DNA from 2 places in the Streptomyces sp. EDA2-14 genome. Region 2 is predicted to be linked to the other one. Evidence: riboswitches for the same ligand, from Rfam matches in the RefSeq annotation. Region 2 holds a riboswitch; the other holds the start of a gene.
What was found. Region 2 has a riboswitch for S-adenosylmethionine ahead of thrC (threonine synthase). Riboswitches for the same ligand answer to the same signal wherever they lie in the genome.

Region 1: it holds a riboswitch for S-adenosylmethionine, as region 2 does, so the genes downstream of both, ACY34M_RS04195 (aminotransferase class V-fold PLP-dependent enzyme) here and thrC (threonine synthase) in region 2, are expected to answer to the same signal.

The regions. Positions count from the first base shown of each region.
Region 1 is NZ_JBUEGE010000001.1:940,736-947,834, reverse strand. Features, by position in the region: gene ACY34M_RS04205 (rhomboid family intramembrane serine protease) at 1-700, shown strand, start outside; gene ACY34M_RS04200 (Lrp/AsnC family transcriptional regulator) at 697-978, shown strand; gene ACY34M_RS04195 (aminotransferase class V-fold PLP-dependent enzyme) at 997-2,370, opposite strand; SAM riboswitch class IV at 2,550-2,667, opposite strand; gene trpD (anthranilate phosphoribosyltransferase) at 2,765-3,829, opposite strand; gene qcrB (cytochrome bc1 complex cytochrome b subunit) at 3,964-5,601, opposite strand; gene qcrA (cytochrome bc1 complex Rieske iron-sulfur subunit) at 5,598-6,653, opposite strand; gene qcrC (cytochrome bc1 complex diheme cytochrome c subunit) at 6,650-7,099, opposite strand, start outside.
Region 2 is NZ_JBUEGE010000002.1:126,199-133,297, forward strand. Features, by position in the region: gene ACY34M_RS06860 (alpha,alpha-trehalose-phosphate synthase (UDP-forming)) at 1-196, opposite strand, end outside; gene ACY34M_RS06865 (DUF7927 domain-containing protein) at 283-2,109, opposite strand; gene ACY34M_RS06870 (glucosyl-3-phosphoglycerate synthase) at 2,148-3,095, opposite strand; SAM riboswitch class I at 3,257-3,411, shown strand; gene thrC (threonine synthase) at 3,430-4,737, shown strand; gene ACY34M_RS06880 (MoaD/ThiS family protein) at 4,788-5,063, shown strand; gene ACY34M_RS06885 (cold-shock protein) at 5,523-5,729, shown strand; gene groL (chaperonin GroEL) at 6,028-7,099, shown strand, end outside.

The DNA of each region.
Region 1 (7,099 bases), on a different contig from region 2:
CCTCAGAGGACACCCGGCTCCGGTCACGTACGGCATCATCGCGGTCTGCTGCGTGGTCTTCGTACTGTCCCCGGCCTCGGGGCTGAACCCCGGCTACGGCACCGGGGACCGGCTGCTCGCCGCGCAGAGCGCGTACTTCGAACGCTGGGGCGTGGTCCCCGACGAACTGCTCGGCGGCTCGGCGCGGGCCCTGCTCACCCCGCTCACGGCCTTGTTCGTGCACGGAAGCTGGCTGCACCTGCTCGGCAACATGCTCTTCCTCTACGTCTTCGGGGCGATGGTCGAGGAGCACATGGGCCGCGTCACGTACGCCCTGTTCTATGTGGTCACCGGCTATGTGGCGCTCCTCGGGTACGCGATCCCGCACGCCGATTCCGATCAGAGCCTGGTCGGCGCGTCGGGGGCGATCTCGGCGGTGCTCGGCGCGTTCCTCTATCTCTTCCCCGAGGCCCGCGTGACGAGCGTCTTCCCGTTCCTCTTCTTTCTGCCGCTGCGCTTCCCGGCATGGGTGGTGCTGCCGTTCTGGGTGGCGCTGCAGTGGGTGGCGGCGGGCCAGGACAGCCAGGGGCCGGGGGTGGCGTATCTGGCGCACCTGGTGGGGTTCTCGGTCGGGTTCCTGTGGGCGTGGGGCAGATACAGAGGGCGGGCTAAGGTTGAGGCGAACCCAGCCACGGCCACCGAGGGAGACAGCCAGCCGTGATCACCGCGATCGTGCTCATCAAGACCAGCGTGGACCGGATCCCCGAGATCGCCGAGTCGATCGCGGCCCTGGACAACGTGAGCGAGGTCTTCTCCGTCACCGGTACGTACGACCTGATCGCCATGGTCCGGGTCGCCCGCCACGACGATCTGGCGGACGTCATCCCCGGAAAGATCAGCAAGATCCAGGGCGTCGAGGGCACGGACACGCACGTCGCGTTCCGCACGTACTCGCAGCACGACCTCGAGGCCGCCTTCTCGATCGGCCTCGACGCCTAGGACCCGCTCCGCTCCCCCTCAGGCGCTCGCCGTGTCCGGCACGCAGCGGCCGTCCTCCGTGCGGTAGTTCCAGCGCGCGCCGTCCCGCACCAGCTCCGTCACGGCGGACACGAAGCGGTCCACGTGCTCGTCGGGCGTCCCGGCGCCGAAGCTCACGCGGATGGCGTTGAGCGACTTCTCGCCCGGCGCGGCATCCGGGGCCCCGCACTCCCCCTGCTGCTGCGGGTCGGAGCCGAGCAGCGTGCGCACCAGCGGGTGGGCGCAGAACAGACCGTCGCGGACCCCGATCCCGTACTCGGCGGAGAGCGCGGCGGCGAAGTGCGAGGAGTTCCACCCCTCGACGACGAAGGACAGCACGCCCACGCGCGGCGCCTCGTCACCGAACAGGGACAGCACCTTCACCTCGGGCACCGCCGCGAGCCCCTCCTGGACCTTCCGGATGAGGTGCTGCTCGCGGGCGACGAGGTTGTCGAACCCGGCCTCGGTCAGCGCCTTGCAGGCGGAGGCGATCGAGTACACGCCGATGACGTTCGGGGAACCGGCCTCGTGGCGGGCCGCGGTGGTCTGCCACTCCACGTCCACGCCGCCGTCGGTGCGCCGCGCGACCTTCTTCGAAGCGCCGCCGCCCGCGAGGTACGGCTCGGCCGCCGTCAGCCAGTCGGAGCGCCCGGCGAGCACACCGGAGCCGAACGGGGCGTACAGCTTGTGCCCGGAGAAGGCGACCCAGTCGACGTCGAGGTCCGCCACGGAGACCGGGTGGTGGGGCGCGAGCTGCGCGGCGTCGAGCACGATGCGGGCACCGTGCGCGTGAGCGGCCGCCGCGAGCTCGCGCACCGGCCAGAGCTCACCGGTGACGTTCGAGGCACCGGTGACGCAGACGAGGGCGGGCCCGTAGGGCTCGCGGTCGGCGAGAGCCCGCTCCAGGGTGGCGACGGCCTCGTCGGGCGTACGAGGGGCGTTGAGGTACGTGACACGGGCGTCGCGCCACGGCAGCAGCGAGGCGTGGTGCTCGGTCTCGTAGACGAACACCTCGCAGTCGGCGGGCAGCGCGGCGGCGAGCAGGTTCAGCGAGTCGGTGGTGGACCGGGTGAAGACGACCTGGTCGTCCTCGCGGCAGCCGAGGAACTCCGCGACGGCGACCCGGGAGTTCTCGAACAGGTCGGTGGACAGCTGCGACAGGTACCCGGCGCCGCGGTGCACGCTGCCGTAGTACGGCGCGTAGGCGGCGACGTCGTCCCACACCCGCTGCAGGGCGGGCGCGCTGGCGGCGTAGTCGAGGGCGGCGTAGGTGACCTCGCCACCGGTGACGAGCGGCACGGTGACGTCCCGGCCGAGGACCTGGAGCGGGGCGACGGTCTCGGTGCAGGCGGCGGCGTCGACGGAAACAGACATGGGTGAACTCCCTGGCGAGGTCAGCGAATTGACCATGCCGGAGCGCCACGGCAGCAGCGCGCTCTACGGCACGGAAAGAAAGGTGAAACGGGTACGCGGAGGCGGGGCCGAAACGCCCTATCGCATTCGCTTGCTCACGAGACTGCTCCCTTGAGGACCAGGACCCCAGGGTTGCGAGGGGTCCGCGCTTGCCACACGCCTTGCTGCGTACGGCCTGGTCTTCACCCAGGGCACCCCGCCACGGACGGAGGGTTGCCGGACAGCGGGCTGGGGCCTCGATCGCTGTCACTCATGACCTTGGAAAGCATCCTGCCACACGTCTCGGATACGGCAAGGGCGCAGTCCAACTCTTGAGACAAGTCGTACTGCGCCCTGCGTCACACCAAGAACGTGGCTACCGGTTGCTGGCCGCCACCCAGCGCTCCAGCGCCGCCTTCGCCGCGCCGGAGTCGATGGACTCGGCGGCCCGGTCCATGCCGGCCCGGATCTGCTCGACGAGCGTGCCCTCGCCCGGCCGCACGGCCACCAGGGCCGCCGCCGAGTTCAGCAGCACCGCGTCGCGCACGGGCCCCCGCTCGCCGTCGAGGAGCCGCCGGGCGACCTCCGCGTTGTACGAGGGGTCGCCGCCGCGCAGCGCCTCGATGGGCACGATGTCGATGCCGACGTCGCGCGGGTCGAAGGTCTCCTCGCGCACGGCGCCGTCCCGGACGACCCAGACGCGGGACGAGCCGGTGGTGGTCAGCTCGTCGAGCCCGTCGTCGCCGCGGAACACCAGCGAGGAGTTGCCGCGCTCGGCGAAGACCCCGGCCACGATGGGCGCCATCCGGGCGTCGGCGACACCGACGGCCTGCGCCTTCACCTTGGCCGGGTTGGTCAGCGGACCGAGCAGGTTGAAGACGGTCCGGATGCCGAGCTGGCCGCGCGCCGCGCCCGCGTACCGCAGCGCGGGGTGGAACTTTATGGCGAAGCAGAACGTGATGCCGGCTTCCTCGGCGACCTCGGGCACCCGCTTGGGCGACAGGTCGAGATTGACGCCCAGCTTCTCCAGGACGTCGGAGGAGCCGGAGGCCGAGGAGGCGGCGCGGTTGCCGTGCTTGACGACCTTGGCGCCGGTGCCCGCGACGACGATCGCGGACATCGTGGAGATGTTGACGGTCTTGGCGCCGTCCCCGCCGGTGCCGACGATGTCGACGGTCTCGCCGGGCACGTCGATCACGTTCGCGTGCTCGTACATGCCGCGTACGAGACCGGAGATCTCCTGCACGGTCTCGCCCTTGGCGCGCAGCGCCACCGCGAACCCGGCGATCTGCGCGTCGGTCGCCTCGCCCCGCATGATCCGGTCCATCGCCCACGCCGTGTCGTCGGCGCTCTGGTCGCGGCCCTCCAGCAGGCCGTTCAGGACGGCGGGCCAGGAACGGCCCGCCGCGGTGTCGCCTCCAGCGGGGTTCAAAGCGCTCATGGCCGCTCCTGTGTGCATCTGTGGGTCGAAAGCTGCTGCGCCCCCACCCTATCCAGGTATCGGGACCGCAAAGAGCCCCCGTCCAGGCACTGGACGAGGGCTCCCGCTGTGGCTTACAGCGACGGATTCAGAGATCAGTGATGGCCGTGGCCGCTGGTGATCTCCTTGTACTCCTCGGCGGTCGGCTTGGGGATCTGGTTGTTCTCCCCGTAGTAACCGCGCGAGAGCTTGGCCCGCAGCTTCTGCCGCCGGGTGGCCTTGCGCTCGACACCGTTCTCGTCGACCGTCGGGCCGATCTCGGCCGGCTTGTACTGCTCGTGCGCCGTGAGCGTGTGCAGCGCCTCCTGGTCGAGGGGCTCGTGCACCTCGATGAACTCACCGTGCGGCAGGCGCTTGATGATGCCGGACTCGCGTCCGTGCAGCACCTTGTCCTTGTCGCGGCGCTGGAGGCCGAGGCAGATCCGCTTGGTGACGATGAAGGCGATGACCGGTCCGACGAAGAAGGAGATCCGGACGAACCAGGTGATCGCGTTGATCGACAGGTGGAAGTGCGTGGCCCAGAGGTCGTTGCCACCACCGACGAGCAGCACCATGTACCAGGTGATCCACGCGACACCGAAGGCCGTACGGGTCGGAGCGTTGCGCGGGCGGTCCAGGATGTGGTGCTCGCGCTTGTCGCCGGTGACCCAGGACTCGATGAACGGGTAGACGGCGATGGCCGCGAGGACCAGCGGGAAGATCACCAGCGGGATGAACACACCCAGGACGAGCGTGTGACCCCAGAGGTTGATCTCCCAGCCCGGCATCACACGGATCAGGCCTTCGGAGAAGCCCATGTACCAGTCGGGCTGGGCGCCGGTGGACACCTGGTCCGGACGGTACGGGCCGATGGCCCAGATCGGGTTGATCGAGGCGATCGCGGCGACCACCGCGATGACACCGAAGACCAGGAAGAAGAAGCCACCCGCCTTGGCCATGTAGACCGGGAGCAGCGGCATGCCGACGACGTTCTTGTTGGTCTTTCCGGCGCCCGCGAACTGCGTGTGCTTGTGGTAGAAGACCAGGATCAGGTGCGCCACCATCAGGCCGAGCATGATGCCCGGCAGCAGCAGGATGTGGATCGAGTAGAACCGCGCGACGAAGTCGCCGCCCGGGAACTCGCCGCCGAAGAGGAAGAACGAGATGTACGTGCCGATGATCGGCACGGACAGGATCGCGCCCTCCATGAAGCGGACACCGGTGCCGGAGAGCAGGTCGTCCGGGAGCGAGTAACCGGTGAAGCCGGTGAACATGCCCAGGACGAACAGCAGGAAGCCGAACAGCCAGTTGACCTCACGCGGCTTGCGGAACGCACCCGTGAAGAACACGCGCATCATGTGCACGAACATGCCGGCGAGGAAGATCAGCGCGGCCCAGTGGTGGATCTGACGGATCAGCAGACCACCGCGCACATCGAAGGAGATGTGCATGGTCGAGTTGAACGCCTCGGACATCAGCTGTCCCTGCAGCGGGACGTAGCTGCCGTGGTACTCCACCTCGTTCATCGACGGGTGGAAGAACAGCGTCAGGTACACACCCGTGAGGATGATGATGATGAAGCTGTACATGCAGATCTCGCCGAGCATGAAGGACCAGTGGTCCGGAAAGATCTTGCGCATGTTGGACTTGGCCAGGGAGTAGATCCCCAGACGTCCGTCGGCCCAGTCGGCGACACGCTCGCCGGCCGGTGCCTTCTCGCGCTCAGGCGCGTCGTTCGTGGTCGTAGTACTCATCCGCGCTCCCAGAAGGCAGGACCGACGGGCTCAGCGAAATCGCTCAGCGCCTCGAGGTGACCCTCACCGTTGACGCCGATGCGCAGCTGCGGCAGCGCGTGACCGGCAGGACCGAAGATCACCCGGGCGCCGTCGGAGAGGTCGAAGGTGGACTGGTGGCACGGGCACAGAGCGTGGTGCGTCTGCTGCTCGTACAGCGAGATCGGGCAACCGACGTGGGTGCAGATCTTCGAGTACGCCACGATGCCCTCGTGGGACCACTCGAGTTCCTGCTTGTCCTTGATGTTCTCCGGCTGGATCCGGACGAGCATCAGGGCGTCCTTGGCGATGTTCTTCTGGAAGTCCTCGTCGTGCTCCTCCAGGCCCTCGGGCTTGGCGAAGGTGAGCGAGCCGACCGCGATGTCCGAAGGACGCAGCGGCTCGTTCGTGTTCATGTTGACGAGGGTCAGGCCCTTCTTCCAGGACGTGGAGCGCAGCTTCTTCTCGGGCAGCGGCCCGAGGTCACGAAGCAGGACCACACCGGAGAGGGGCACCAGCGCGAGCGCGCCGAACATCGTGTTGCGGATCAGCTTGCGGCGGCCGAACTGCGACTCGCGGGCACCGTCGGCGAAGTCCTGCAGGACCTTCGCCTTGACCTCGGGCTCCGCCTCGATCGCGTGCCGCTCCTGCACGACCTCTTCGTCGGACATCAGCGTGCGGGCCCAGTGGACCGCGCCGGCGCCGATGCAGAACAGCGCCACGCCCAGGGTCACGCCGAGCGCGAGGTTGAGCGCGCTGACATGTCCGATCGGGAAGACGTAGATGCTCTTGTTGACGTCGATGGTGACGTACGAGGCGATGAAGGCGATGGTGGCCAGCATCGACACCGTGAACAGCATGGCCACGACGCGCTCGGACCGCTTGGCGGCCCGCTCGTCGAGGTCCTGGATCCGGTGCTCGTGGGGCGGCAGACCCGGGTCGGCGAAGGGCTCGTCCTTCACCGCTACCGAGCCGTGCTCCTCGGCGGCCTGCTCAGTGGGCAGGTTCTCTTCTGGAATGTCTTGGCTACTCATGACTTCTTGGCCTTTGCGGTCCGAGCGGCGACCCAGATGGCAACGGCGATCAGACCGCCGAGACCGAAGATCCAGGCGAACAGACCCTCACTGACCGGGCCGAGCCCGCCCAGCTTGAGACCGCCGGGGCTCTCGGTGTCGTCACCGTTGACCGCGTCGAGGTACGCGATGATGTCCTTCTTGTTCTGCTTGGTCATCGTCGTGTCCGGGAACGACGGCATGTTCTGCGGGCCGGTCTGCATGGCCTCGTAGATGTGCTTCGGGGCGACACCCTCGAGGCTCGGTGCGAACTTGCCGTGCGTCAGCGCGCCACCCTCACCGGTGAAGTTGTGGCACTGGGCGCAGTTGGTGCGGAACAGCTCGCCACCCTTGGCGATGTCCGCGCCGTTGGCGCTGTAGTCCTTCTCGGTCGGCGCGACCGGACCGGCGCCGAGCGACGCGATGTA
Region 2 (7,099 bases):
GGCGCACCGCCTCCCGGTCGCCCTCGCCCATCGCCGAGCACACCCACAACTTGTCCTCGACGACGCTCAGCGCCGACACCAGACCGCCTCCGCCGCGCCGCGCCTCGATCCCTCCGGCGTCGTCGACGGCGTACGTGACCGGGCCGCGGTTGGACGCGACGAGAACCTCAGCAGCACCATGCGTCGTGGAACTCATACGGGCACGCTAGCCCGGCCCGGAAACGTTCAAACGTACGGCCGGGCCCCTGTCGGAGCCCGGCCGTATACGAGTCCGCGCTCAGGTCACTGCCTGCGGCCGCGGACCGCGGCGACGAGCAGCGCGCCGAGCCCGCACAGCGCGACCGCGAGCCCGCCGTACAGCGGCAGGTCCGAGCGGGAGCCGGTCTCGGCCATCTCGCCACCGCTCGGCGGGTTCGGCGGGGCGGGCCGGGCCTGCTGGCTCCCGCCGCCCGTGGACGCGGTGGGCTCGGGCTTCGGGGTGTTCCCGCCCGGCTGGTCCGACGGTGCGGGCGTCGGGTCGGTCGGGGTCTGCGTGGGGCCGGTCGGCGACGGCGACGGCGCCCCCCGCCCGATGACGGGCGAGATGCCGCACCGCACGTCGGTGGAGCCCTCCTCGCAGTTGGTGCGCGGAGTGTCGGCGGTGACGCTGTTCGTGAGCCTGCCGTCCCCGCTCACCGGGTCGTTGACCTTCACCGAGTACGTGACGGTCGCGGTCTCGCCGGCCGGGATGTCACCGGTGTAGTTGATCTTCGGCTCGGTGTAGGAGACGTCCCCGGTGCTCGCCTTCGCGTCGTTGTTGTACGTCGCGTCGTCGAGGTTCTCGGTGAGGTCGTCGGTGAACTTGGCGTTCGGGTACGGCAGCCGGCTGACGTTCTTCGCCTTCACCGTGTACGTGACGGTGTCGCCGGGCTCGACCTTCGCCGGGCTCGCCGTCTTGGTGATCTCCAGGTCTGGCACCGGGACGGACAGGGCGAGCGCCGAGGGGACGTAGGTGTCGCCCTTGGTGGAGAAGTCCAGGGTGGTGGAGGTCGAGCCGACCGGGATCGGTTCGTCACCCGCGGCCCGCGTGGTGCCGCTGCTCGTGACGTCGAACTCCTTCGCGTCGATGCTCAGGTTGTTGCGCATCTTCGGGTCGAGGGCGCCGTCGTCCTCGGAGATGAAGAAGTTGTTGGTGTTGCCGGTGTGCGTCTCCCGGATGTTCTTGCCGCCCACGGCGAACCGGTCGCCCGCCGTGTTCCAGTCGCCCTCGTACGCGGTGACGCTGGCCCGCGGGGTGCCCGAGGTGCGGTAGAAGCCGTCGACCGTGACGCGGGTGGCCGGGGAGGTGGAGCGCTGCAGGACGTGGCCGCCGTAGATGTAGACGTTGCGGCGGTCCGGCGCGTAGTCGTCGTTCGGGCCGTCGTACTTGTAGACGACGGTCATCGACCAGCCGCCCACACAGCCCTTGCCGGTGGGCGCCCAGACGTCGCCGACGGAGACCGGGATGTCGTTTCCGGTCCCGATGATGGCGCTGAAGCGGTCCGTGACGTCCGCTTCGCCCGTGTAGTAGTGCGGTCCGCTGGTCGAGGCGGGGTCCCGCACCACGTTGGTCGGGGAGACCTTCGTCGGCGTCGCGCCGCCGATGCCGACCACGGGCGCCGCGTCCTGCGGCTCACCGGGCGAGGGGTCGACGTCGGCGCCGGAGATGTCGCAGCGCTTGAGCTGGGCGCCGCTCGGGCCCTTGTACGTGCCGTCGTTGCCGCCGTAGAAGAGGCGGGCGTAGGCGACCCTGGCGCCGGGCGGGATGGCGACCCGGCCGGTGCTGGAGCCGTAGCCGTCCGTCGTCCCGGCCTTGTTGATCCGTTCCATGACGAACGTGTTGTTGTTGTCCCGGCCCTCGCCGTTCGCGGCGACCGCGCAGCGCGCGGCCATGTCGGCGTCGCCCGTCGGGCAGCCCATGACCGTGTTGCCGATGGTCTTGAAGTCGCCGTAGATCGATTCGTCGTAGCGCTTGGCGAAGGGGGAGACCACGTCGGCGGACGCGGAGCTCGGGGCGAGGCCGGCCAGGGAGGCCGTGAGGACGGCGGCGACGGCGACGGCCGCCCTGCCCTTTACTTGTCTAATCCGCATAAAGGGCAAGCTAGACAAAACATATGATTATGCCGCGCTTATGCGACGCGACGCTCCGTGTACTCACTGATTTCGATCATCGGAGGGCGTTCCTCCGTGTCGACCGCGTGCGTGCGCGGCTCGAAGCCGTCCGCACCCCGCTCGAACTGCGTGAGCACCGGCCGCACCAGATGTCCGCGCGCGAGCCGCAGCTGCGCGGTGCGGTAGATCGCCGCCGCCATCCGGCCCAGCGCCTGCCCGTCCTGGTGCCGGTGCTTGCGCACCCCCACGTCGACCTGGGCGAGCCCGTCCAGGCCCACGGTGTGCAGCGCGTCCACGAGCAGGCCCAGCTCGACCCCGTACCCGACGGGGAACGGGAGGCGCTCAAGGAGCGAGCGGCGGGCCGCGTACTCGCCGCCCAGCGGCTGCACGAACCCGGCCAGTTGCGGCCAGTGCAGATTCAGGATCGGGCGGGCCATCAGCTCGGTCACCCGGCCGCCCTGACCCGCGGCCCCGTCCAGCGGACGGTCGTACATCGCCTTCACGAAGTGCACGCCGGGCTCGGTCAGCAGCGGACCGACGATCCCGGAGACGAAGTCCGCCGAGAACTCCTTCAGATCGGCGTCGACGAAGCACACGATGTCACCGGAAGTGACGAAAAGGGAGCGCCACAGCACCTCACCCTTGCCGGGCCCGACCGGGACCCGCGGCAGGATCGTGTCCCGGTGCTCGACGCGCGCCCCGGCCGCCGCCGCGACCTCGGAGGTGCGGTCGGTGGAGCCGGAGTCGATCACCACGAGCTCGTCGACGAGCGGCACCGCCTCCGTCATCAGCGTGCGCCGGATCTCGGCGACGATCGCACCGACCGTCGCCTCCTCGTTCAGCGCGGGCAGTACGACACTCACCGTCTGACCCGAGGCGTGCTTGGCGGCGACCAACCGGTGCAGCGGATGATCGTCCACGGACCAGGAGCGCCGCTCAAGCCAGCGCTCGACCTCTTCCAGCACGGTCTGGGTTCCTTCCCTCAGGATCCACATGTGATCCATCTCGCGGTTCGGACGACTATCTCAAGGGTCCGGGCCTTCGGTTACAGTCTTGAACAACGCCGGTGACCATCGCATGTCGGGGGTCGCCTGCCGTAGACAACTGAATCCACACAATCGAATACCGCTCATCCAGAGGGGCAGAGGGAAACGGCCCGTTGAAGCCCCGGCAACCCTCCAGCCGGTCTCGTCCGCACACCGCAGTGCGCCCGCGAGGCTCCCGGCTAGGGAAGGTGCCAAATCCGTCTCGTGGCGAGATGCGTCACGAGAAAGATGAGGAGAAAGGGCCTCGCCTCTCATGGCTGTACAGACTGTCGCCACCGAAACCGCCGCCGCCGTCGACGCTGTTGATCTGGGGCCGGCTTCCGGCCTCTCCTGCCGCGAGTGCGGCGCCGTCGTCCCGCTCGGCCCCGTCTTCGCCTGTGCCGAGTGTTTCGGGCCGCTCGAAGTCGCGTACGACCTGCCCACCGGTGACCCCGAGGCGCTGCGCAAGCAGATCGAGGCCGGTCCCGCCAACATCTGGCGCTACGCCCCGCTGCTGCCCGTCCCGGCCGACGTCGCCGAGAAGCCGAACCTGAACCCCGGCTGGACCAAGCTCGTCAAGGCCGACAACCTCGGCCGTGAACTGGGCGTCGCCGAGGGCAAGTTGTTCGTCAAGGACGACTCCGGCAACCCCACGCACTCCTTCAAGGACCGCGTCGTCGCGCAGGCCATCGAGGCCGCCCGCGCCTTCGGCTTCACCACGCTCTCCTGCTCCTCCACCGGCAACCTGGCCGGCGCCGTCGGCGCCGCGGCCGCCCGCGCCGGCTTCCGCTCCTGCGTGTTCATCCCGCACGACCTGGAGCAGGGCAAGGTCGTCATGGCCGGTGTCTACGGCGGTGACCTCGTCGCCATCGAGGGCAACTACGACGACGTGAACCGTTTCTGCTCCGAGCTCATCGGCGACCCGCTGGGCGAGGGCTGGGGCTTCGTGAACGTGAACCTGCGCCCGTACTACGGCGAGGGCTCCAAGACGCTCGCGTACGAGATCTGCGAACAGCTCGGCTGGCAGCTCCCCGACCAGCTGGTCATCCCGATCGCCTCCGGCTCGCAGTTCACGAAGATCGACAAGGGCCTCAAGGAGCTGATCAAGCTCGGCCTCGTCGAGGACAAGCCCTACAAGCTCTTCGGCGCCCAGGCCGAGGGCTGCTCCCCGGTCTCCGTCGCCTACAAGGGCGGCCACGACGTGGTCCGCCCGCAGAAGCCGACGACCATCGCCAAGTCCCTCGCCATCGGCAACCCCGCCGACGGCCCCTACGTCCTCGACATCGCCCGCCGCACCGGCGGCGCCGTGGAGGACGTGAACGACGAGCAGGTCGTCGACGCGATCAAGCTGCTCGCGCGCACGGAGGGCATCTTCGCGGAGACGGCCGGCGGTGTGACGCTGGGCGTCACCAAGAAGCTCATCGAGGCGGGCCAGATCGACCCGTCGCTCACCACCGTCGTCCTGAACACCGGTGACGGCCTCAAGACGCTGGACGCGGTCGCCGAGTCCTCGCAGGCCACCGCCACCATCCGGCCGAGCCTGGACGCGTTCCGCGACGCCGGTCTCGCCGCCGACCACTGAGCCCAGCCGACCACTGAGCCAACCGAACTTGTAGCACCGGGAGTCACCGCATGAGCGTCAACGTTCGCATCCCCACCATCCTGCGCACCTACACGGGCGGCCAGTCCGAGGTCGCCGCCGAGGGCGCCACCCTCGCCGACGTCATCGCCGACCTGGAGAAGAACCACACCGGCATCGCCGCCCGCGTCCTCGACGACCAGGGCAAGCTGCGCCGCTTCGTGAACGTCTACGTCAACGACGACGACGTCCGCTTCGAGCAGGGCCTTCAGACGGCGACGCCGGACGGCGCCGGCGTCTCGATCATTCCGGCCGTCGCCGGAGGCTGACCGTCCGGCACAGTGCCGACGGCTGATCTTCCGTAGGTCTACACAGAGTTATCCGAATTGCCCCCTCCGCGAGAGAAGCGGAGGGGGCAATTCTGCATGGTTGAGCGCGGTACAGTTGGGGAAGCTGCTGCGATTCCGATACGCGGTGCATGACGGGTGCATATGAGTTCTCGCCCGCTGCCCGACAAGAAGCAGCCAAAGTGTCCAGCCCTTTCGGGCCTTTTACGGCATTTACGCGGCCCGAGTTGCCCGCACATCCGGTGAGTTGACCCGGTTTCCCCGATCTGGCGTGCCCAGAATTCTCGTCCGATTGACCTGTTGCAGACGGCAGTTGGGCAGATACATTCAGCCGCGGTCGACGCGTTCCGGCGCACACCCCCATATCCCATGGGGCGTGAGGTCTGACCCGGGTCCGCGAAGTGCGGTCCTGCGCAAGGGCCAGTAATAGGGGAGTTAGGCATGGCTCAGGGCACCGTCAAGTGGTTCAACGCGGAGAAGGGGTACGGCTTCATCGCGGTCGACGGTGGTGCGGATGTTTTCGTCCACTACAGCGCGATTCAGATGGACGGCTACCGCACCCTCGAAGAGGGTCAGCGGGTCGAGTTCGAGATCTCGCAGGGCCAGAAGGGGCCGCAGGCCGACATGGTCCGCGTGGCCGCCGGCTGAACGCGCGCGTCAGACTGCAAGCTTGCACGTCGCACGTCATGGAGGGCTCGTCTCCCGGTCGACCGGGGGCGGGCCCTTCGTGCTACCTGCACCTTTGGAGGACGGCCTTGCACTCGTGGGGGTCGAGTGCTAATCATTGGGCTTAGCACTCTCCGAGTGAGAGTGACAGAACTTGGATCGGGTCGGTGAGGCCCGCAGACCGGGTGGTGCAAGGAACCACAAGGTGTGCAGGCCGTCCGTCGCGGGCACCTGCACGGTCCGTTTGCGTTAGCCACCCCGTCCGGGAGGACCACTTCACATGGCCAAGATCATCGCGTTCGACGAGGAGGCACGGCGCGGCCTCGAGCGCGGCATGAACCAGCTCGCCGACGCCGTCAAGGTGACCCTGGGCCCCAAGGGTCGCAACGTCGTCCTCGAGAAGAAGTGGGGCGCCCCCACGATCACCAACGATGGTGTGTCCATCGCCAAGGAGATCGAGCTCGAGGACCCGTACGAGAAGATCGGCGCCGAGCTGGTCAAGGAGGTCGCGAAGAAGACGGACGACGTCGCCGGTGACGGCACGACGACCGCGACCGTCCTGGCCCAGGCGCTCGTTCGCGAAGGCCTTCGCAACGTAGCCGCCGGCGCCAACCCGATGGCCCTCAAGCGCGGCATCGAGCGCGCCACCGAGGCCGTCTCCGCCGCCCTGCTCGAGCAGGCCAAGGAGGTGGAGACCAAGGAGCAGATCGCCTCCACCGCCTCCATCTCGGCCGCCGACACCCAGATCGGCGAGCTCATCGCCGAGGCCATGGACAAGGTCGGCAAGGAAGGCGTCATCACCGTCGAGGAGTCCCAGACCTTCGGTCTGGAGCTCGAGCTCACCGAGGGTATGCGCTTCGACAAGGGCTACATCTCGGCGTACTTCGCCACCGACATGGAGCGTATGGAGGCCTCGCTCGAGGACCCGTACATCCTCATCGTCAACTCGAAGATCGGCAACGTGAAGGACCTCCTTCCGCTGCTCGAGAAGGTCATGCAGTCCGGCAAGCCGCTGCTGATCATCGCCGAGGACGTCGAGGGCGAGGCCCTGTCGACCCTGGTCGTCAACAAGATCCGTGGCACCTTCAAGTCCGTCGCCGTCAAGGCCCCGGGCTTCGGTGACCGCCGCAAGGCCATGCTCGGCGACATCGCCATCCTCACCGGTGGCACCGTCATCTCCGAGGAGGTCGGCCTCAAGCTCGAGAACGCCGGTCTCGACCTGCTCGGCCGCGCCCGCAAGGTCGTCATCACCAAGGACGAGACGACGATCGTCGACGGCGCCGGTGACAGCGACCAGGTCCAGGGCCGCGTCAACCAGATCCGTGCCGAGATCGAGAACAGCGACTCGGACT